Regions from separate parts of the Streptomyces sp. WAC00040 genome, predicted to be linked through region 2. Evidence: riboswitches for the same ligand, from Rfam matches in the RefSeq annotation. Region 2 holds a riboswitch; the other holds the start of a gene.

Region 1 (3,676 bases), on a different contig from region 2:
ACGGACCCCTCCGGGCCGCCGGCGTCCGAGGCCGCGCCGGGAGCGGTCCGGTGCGCCGGCTGCTCACCGGGGAACGTTCCCGGCGCTGCCGGCCCGGCCGGCACCGCCACCGCGGGGACGGCCGGTCCGAAGACGGCGGCCGCGGTGACCGCCAGGGTGCCGAGGAGCCGGGTCAGCCGTTCCGTGCCGCCGGAGGGCGTCTCCTTGCGGTGCCTGCCGCGGCTGCCCGGAGATCCGGGGAACGACAGAACAAGAAATCCCATAAGTCCCATACATTGGAAATGTAGGCAAAATGACCGGTTGGTCCTGCTTATGCGGCGCGACGCGCCGCGTACTCACTGATCTCGAGCATCGGTGGGCGCTCCTCCGTGTCCACCGGGTGGGTCACCGGCACGAAGCCGTTGCCCACACGCTCGAACTGCGTGATCGACGGGCGCACCAAGTGCGGGCGGGCGAGCCTCAGTTGGGCGGTGCGGTAGATCGTCGCGGCCATTCTGCCGAGCGCGTGCCCGTCCTGATGGCGGTGCTTGCGGGTGCCGACGTCGACCTGGGCCAGCGCGTCCAGGCCCACCAGGTTCAGTGAGTCGACGAGGAGGCCGAGCTCGACGCCGTATCCGACGGGGAAGGGCAGCCGCTCCAGCAGTGAGCGCCGTGCCGCGTACTCGCCGCCCAGCGGCTGCACGAACCCGGCGAGCTGCGGCCAGTGCAGATTCAGCAGCGGCCTGGCCATCAGCTCGGTCACCCGGCCGCCCTGGGCCGGGGTGCCGTCCGGCCCGGGAGCGGCGCCCCCGCCCAGCGGACGGTCGTACATGGCCTTGACGAACTGGACGTCGGGGTCGGTCAGCAACGGGCCGACGATGCCGGAGACGAAGTCCGCGGAGAAGTCCCGCAGGTCCGCGTCGCAGAAGCAGACGATGTCACCGCCCGTCGCCATCAGCGACCTCCACAGCACCTCGCCCTTGCCGGCCACCGCGGGCAGACCGGGCAGTATCGCGTCCCGGTGCACCACCCGGGCGCCGGCGGCCGCGGCCACCTCCGACGTGCGGTCGGTCGAGGCCGAGTCGATGACGACCAGCTCGTCGACGAGCGGGGTGTTCTCCATCAGCTCCCGGCGGATGATCGTGACGATCTCTCCGACGGTCGCCTCCTCGTTCAGCGCGGGGAGCACGACGCTGACGGTCGTGCCCTGCCTGGCCTTGGCGGACATCAGCCTCTCGAGGGAGCGGTCGGACGCGGACCAGGAGCGCCGGCTCAGCCAGCGGGCCACCTCATCGAGCACTTCGCGTCTCCCTTGACAGTCGATCGACAGTCGGTCGTGTGATCCATCTCGCGGGTCGGACGACTATCTCAAGCGTCCGGGGCTTCGGTTACAGTCTTGAGCAACGCGAAGGACCCGCGCATCTCGGGGGGTCCCAGCACACAAACGCCCGGACCGCACGTCCGGAGCCATACCGCTCATCCAGAGGGGCAGAGGGAACGGCCCGTTGAAGCCCCGGCAACCCTCCCGCCGACCGCGAGGTCACGGTGGGGAAGGTGCCAATTCCGTCTCGTGGCGAAGTGCGTCACGAGGAAGATGAGGAGAAAGGGCCTCGCCATCATGGCTGCGCAGACCGTCGCAAGCACCAGCACCTCCGCCACCTCGTCCACCTCCGTGGATCTCGGCCCCGCCGCCGCACTTTCGTGCCGCGAGTGCGGACAGCGTTTCGAACTCGGTCCCATCTTCGCCTGCGCCGAGTGTTTCGGGCCGCTCGAAGTCGCCTACGACCTGCCGAGCGGCAGCCCCGAGGAGCTCCGGAAGCAGATCGAGGCGGGCCCGGCCAACATCTGGCGCTACGCCCCGCTGCTGCCCGTCCCGGCCGACGTGGCCGACAAGCCGAACCTGAACCCGGGCTGGACCAAGCTGGTCAGGGCCGACAACCTGGCCCGCGAACTGGGCGTCACCGGCGGTCTGTTCGTCAAGGACGACTCCGGCAACCCGACGCACTCCTTCAAGGACCGGGTCGTCGCCCAGGCCCTCGAGGCCGCCCGTGCCTTCGGCTTCACCACCCTGTCCTGCTCCTCCACGGGCAACCTCGCCGGCGCGGTCGGCGCCGCCGCCGCGCGGGCCGGCTTCCGCTCCTGCGTGTTCATCCCGCACGACCTCGAGCAGGGCAAGGTCGTCATGGCCGCGGTGTACGGCGGCGAGCTCGTCGGCATCGAGGGCAACTACGACGACGTGAACCGCTTCTGCTCCGAGCTCATCGGCGACCCGCTGGGCGAGGGCTGGGGCTTCGTCAACGTCAACCTCCGCCCGTACTACGCGGAGGGGTCCAAGACCCTGGCGTACGAGATCTGCGAGCAGCTGGGCTGGCGGCTGCCGGACCAGCTGGTCGTCCCGATCGCCTCCGGCTCCCAGCTCACGAAGATCGACAAGGGTCTTCAGGAGCTGATCAAGCTCGGGCTCGTCGAGGACAGGCCGTACAAGATCTTCGGGGCCCAGGCCGAGGGCTGCTCGCCGGTGTCGACCGCCTTCAAGGCCGGCCACGACGTCGTGCGGCCCCAGAAGCCGAACACCATCGCCAAGTCCCTCGCCATCGGCAACCCGGCCGACGGCCCGTACGTGCTGGACATCGCGCGCCGCACGGGCGGGGCCGTCGAGGACGTCAATGACGAGCAGGTCGTCGACGCGATCAAGCTGCTGGCCCGCACCGAGGGCATCTTCGCCGAGACGGCCGGTGGCGTGACGGTGGGTGTGACGAAGAAGCTGATCGAGGCGGGCCTGCTCGACCCGGCGCTCACCACCGTCGTGCTCAACACCGGCGACGGTCTCAAGACCCTCGACGCCGTCGCGGAGACCTCGCAGGCGACCGCCGTCATCCGCCCGAGCCTGGACGCGTTCCGCGACGCGGGCCTGGCCGCCCACTGAGAACCTTGCTCCGCACTGCCACGCCGTACTCCGCCGAGAGGTGACGAACATGAGCGTCAACGTCCGCATCCCCACCATCCTCCGTACGTACACGGGCGGCCGGGCCGAGGTCCCGGCGGAGGGCGCGACCCTCGCCGAGGTCATCGCGGACCTGGAGAAGAACCACACGGGTATCGCGGCCCGCGTCCTGGACGACCAGGGCAAGCTGCGCCGGTTCGTCAACGTGTACGTGAACGACGACGACGTCCGCTTCGAGCAGGGCCTGGAGACGGCCACGCCGGACGGTGCGGGCGTGTCGATCATCCCCGCCGTCGCCGGCGGTTGACGGAATAGGGGGAGCGGCCGCTGAGCTCTCCCCAGAGATTTACCCGCAGTTACTGAAATTGCCCCCTCCGCGAGAGAAGCGGAGGGGGCAATTCTGCAGGGTTGAGCGCGGTAGAGTTTGGGAAGCCCCCTTCGCCGGCCGCTCGAGAATGCCTTCAACTTCCGCAAGAATGCGGCCGAACCATGCGATCGAATTGCCACTTAGGCGTTATTTGCCGGGCCCGACTTGCCCCGGAATTCCATGAATTGACACGGATCGGTCGTTCGGTCCTGCCCAGATTTCTCGTCCGATTGACCTGTTGCAGAGGGCAGTTGGGCAGATACATTCAGCCGCGGTCGACGCGTTCCGGCGCACACCCCTCCTGCTGGGGTGGAGGTCTGACCCGGGTCCGCGAAGTGCGGTCCTGCGCAAGGGCCAGTAATAGGGGAGTTAGGCATGGCTCAGGG
Region 2 (3,676 bases):
CAAGCGCCTGCCGCACGGTGAGTTCGTCGAGGTGCACGAGCCGCTGGCACAGGGCGACCTGTACAAGCTCACCGCGCACGAGCAGTACAAGCCCGCGGAGATCGGCCCGACCGTCGACGAGAACGGCGTCCGCCGCAAGGTGAAGCGAACCGAGAAGCTGCGCGCCAGGCTCAGTAAGAGCTACTACGGCGAGCACAACCAGATCGACAAGCCCACCGCGGACGAGTACAAGGAGATCACGAGCGGCCACGGCCACCACTGATCACCTGACGGACACGTCCGGCAGACACGTCGCCACAGCGAAGGGCCCCGTCCACTCGATGGACGGGGCCCTTCGCCGTGCCCGGGGCTGGATAGGGTGGGAACCATCCCTGTCGGCTTGTGGACCCTGGAGTGGACCATGAACGTTGTGACCCCAGTAGGCGGCGACAGCGTGGCGGCCCACTCCTGGCCGAGCGTGCTGAACGCCCTGCTCGAGAACCGCGACCAGAGCGCGGACGCGACGGCGTGGGCCATGGACCGGATCCTCAGCGGCGAGGCCACCGACGCGCAGATCGCCGGCTTCGCGGTCGCCCTGCGCGCCAAGGGCGAGACCGTGGAGGAGATCACCGGTCTGGTGCGGACGATGTACCGCCACGCCAATCTGATCGAGGTGCCCGGGGGATGTGTCGACATCGTCGGCACGGGCGGCGACGGGGCCAAGACCGTCAACATCTCCACCATGTCGGCGATCGTCGTCGCCGGTACGGGCGCGAAGGTGGTCAAGCACGGCAACCGCGCCGCCTCCTCCGCGAGCGGCGCCTCGGACGTCCTGGAGAAGCTCGGCGTCAATCTGGAGCTGACCCCGCAGCGGGTGGCAGAGGTCGCGGCGGAGGCGGGCATCACCTTCTGCTTCGCCGTGAAGTTCCACCCGGCGCTGCGGCACGTCGCCATGGCGCGCAAGGAGCTGGGCATCCGGACCGTCTTCAACTTCCTCGGCCCGCTCACCAACCCGGCGAAGGTCACCGCCCAGGCGACCGGCGTCGCCGACGCCCGGATGGCACCGATCATGGCCGGGGTGCTGGCCGAGCGCGGCTCGTCCGCACTGGTCTTCCGCGGCGACGACGGCCTGGACGAACTGACGACCACCTCCACCTCCCATGTCTGGGTGGTACGGGACGGCGCCGTGCGCGAGGAGACCTTCGACCCGCGGGACATCGGCATCGAGCTGGTCCCTGTCGAGGCGCTGCGCGGGGCGGACGCCTCGTACAACGCCGATGTGGCGCGCCGGCTGCTGGGCGGCGAGACCGGGCCCGTGCGGGACGCCGTGCTGCTCAACTCGGCGGCGGCGCTGGCGGCCCTGGAGCCGACCGACGGCACGCTGAACGAGCAGCTGGCGGCCGGTGTGGCACGGGCGGCCAGGTCGATCGACTCCGGCGCGGCGAGGGCCGCGCTGGAGCGCTGGGTCGAGGCCAGCAACGCGTAGACGGCTCCTGGGCGCGGTCCGGATGATGGACCGCGCCCTTGCGTCCGCCGCTACGTATGGCAGGATGCTGGCCAAGGTCATGAGTGACAGCGATTACGGCCCCGGCCCGCTGTCCGGCAACCCTCCGTCCGTGGCGGGGTGCCCCGGGTGAAGACCAGGCCGCAGGCAGCGAGGTCTGCGGCAAGCGCGGACCCCCGCGGCGTCATCGACCGCCGCGTCCCTGGGGTCCTGGTCCTCAAGGGAGCAGTCTCGTGAGCAAGCGAATGCGATAGGGCGTCTGCGCCCCTTCTTCAACACCCTCCGCACGGCGTGGCCGTGTGCCGAGGCGATCCCGTAATCCGGGTTCTGAAGCCGATTCGCCTTTCCTGCTGGGAGATACCGCCATGTCCGTGTACCCGAACGCCGCCGAGACCGCTGTCGCCGACGCCGCCGACCCGTCCCTCTGTGCCCCGCTGCCGGTCCTCGGCCGGGATGTCACCGTCCCGCTCGTCACCGGCGGCGAAGTCGCCTACGCGGCCCTCGACTACGCCGCGAGCGCCCCGGCGCTGCAGCGGGTGTGGGACGACGTGGCCGCGTACGCCCCGTACTACGGAAGCGTGCACCGGGGGGCCGGGTACCTGTCGCAGCTGTCCACCGACCTGTTCGAGAACAGCCGGGCCGTGGTCCACGAGTTCCTCGGCTGCCGCGACGGCGACCAAGTGGTCTTCACCCGGTCCACGACCGACTCGCTGAACCTGCTGGCCGCCGTGCTGCCCGACGGCTGCGAGGTGTTCGTCTTCGAGACCGAGCACCACGCCTCTCTGCTGCCGTGGAGGGAGGCCCGGGTGACGTACCTGGACGCGCCCCGCACGCCCGGTGAGGCGGTACGGACGCTGGAGCACGCGCTCGCCCACCGCGACCCCCACGGTCCGGCGCTGGTCTGCGTGACCGGTGCGTCCAACGTGACCGGTGAGCTGTGGCCGGTGCGGGAACTCGCCGCGGCGGCCCACGCGCACGGCGCCCGTATCGTGCTCGACGCGGCCCAACTCGCGCCCCACCACCCGCTGTCCGTCCAGGAGCTGGACGTCGACTGGGTGGCCTTCTCCGGGCACAAGCTCTACGCGCCGTTCGGTTCCGGTGTGCTCGCAGGCCGTGCGGACTGGCTGCGCGAGGCGGAGCCGTACCTCGCCGGCGGCGGTGCCTCGCGCACCGTCGCACGGCGCGCCGACGGCGGGGTGGAGGTCGAGTGGCACACCACCGCCGCACGGCACGAGGCCGGCTCGCCCAACGTGATCGGCGTCTACTCGATCGCCGCCGCCTGCAAGGCGCTCACGGAGGCCGGTTTCGACCGGCTGGTCACCCGCGAGCAGCACCTGATCGCCAAGGTCCGGGAAGGCCTCGCGGAGGTGCCGGAGGTCAGGGTGCTCTCGCTGTTCGGCGACGGTGCCCCCCGCGTCGGTGTCCTCTCCTTCGTGGTGGACGGCTGGAACAGCTCGCACTTCGCCGCGGCGCTGTCCGCCGAGTACGGCATCGGCGTCCGTGACGGACTCTTCTGTGCCCACCCGCTGGTGCGCACCCTGCTGGGCAGCGACCCGCAGGACGTCGGCGACTGCGGCGCCCCGGAGGCCGGGCCGGGGGAGAGGTCGCTCAACGCCATCCGGGTCAGCTTCGGCGCGGGTACCCCCGACGAGCACGTGGAGAGGTTCGTGCGGGCCGTCAAGGAGCTCGTCCGCGACGGCGCGCAGTGGAACTACCGCACCGAGGACGGGCGTTGCGTGCCAGACCGCGGCTGACTCAGGCCGCGAGCCGGGTGCCCAGCAGCACCGTTCGGCCGCGTCGGCGAGGAACTCGCCGGCCCGGTCCAGTGCTTCCGGCAGCGGAACCGGCGCCGTCACGATCGACCCGTAGGCGTCCACGCCCGCAGCCCTGACCTCGTGCACGCCGTGGCCGAGCGTCCCGGCGAGGGCCGGCACCGGCACTCCGGCGGCCCTGGACCGGGATCCGTTGGGTCAGGTCCTGCTCGGCGCTCGCCCGGACCACTCGTACGGGTGCCGGCATGCGGCCGGCCACCACCCACCCGGTGCCGGTCGTCAGCAACAGCGCCACACCGCAGATCACGAGCAGCGTGCGGAACGTGTCATCGGCGATCGAGCGCTCGCCGTCGCGGTGGAACGCGACGACGAAGGCCGCCGGGTGACCCGGCCTGGCGGAGTCGATGGGCACCTTCGCGCA

The links. Region 2 has a riboswitch for S-adenosylmethionine ahead of MDN94_RS38730 (aminotransferase class V-fold PLP-dependent enzyme). Riboswitches for the same ligand answer to the same signal wherever they lie in the genome.
Region 1: it holds a riboswitch for S-adenosylmethionine, as region 2 does, so the genes downstream of both, thrC (threonine synthase) here and MDN94_RS38730 (aminotransferase class V-fold PLP-dependent enzyme) in region 2, are expected to answer to the same signal.

The regions. Positions count from the first base shown of each region.
Region 1 covers NZ_JAKQZE010000001.1:1,336,097-1,339,772, reverse strand. The annotation lists gene MDN94_RS06035 (hypothetical protein) at 1-272, opposite strand, end outside; gene MDN94_RS06030 (glucosyl-3-phosphoglycerate synthase) at 311-1,279, opposite strand; SAM riboswitch class I at 1,453-1,580, shown strand; gene thrC (threonine synthase) at 1,598-2,905, shown strand; gene MDN94_RS06020 (MoaD/ThiS family protein) at 2,955-3,230, shown strand; gene MDN94_RS06015 (cold-shock protein) at 3,666-3,676, shown strand, end outside.
Region 2 covers NZ_JAKQZE010000006.1:289,047-292,722, reverse strand. The annotation lists gene qcrB (cytochrome bc1 complex cytochrome b subunit) at 1-262, shown strand, start outside; gene trpD (anthranilate phosphoribosyltransferase) at 401-1,465, shown strand; SAM riboswitch class IV at 1,541-1,658, shown strand; gene MDN94_RS38730 (aminotransferase class V-fold PLP-dependent enzyme) at 1,849-3,237, shown strand; partial or broken gene MDN94_RS38725 (hypothetical protein) at 3,325-3,384, opposite strand.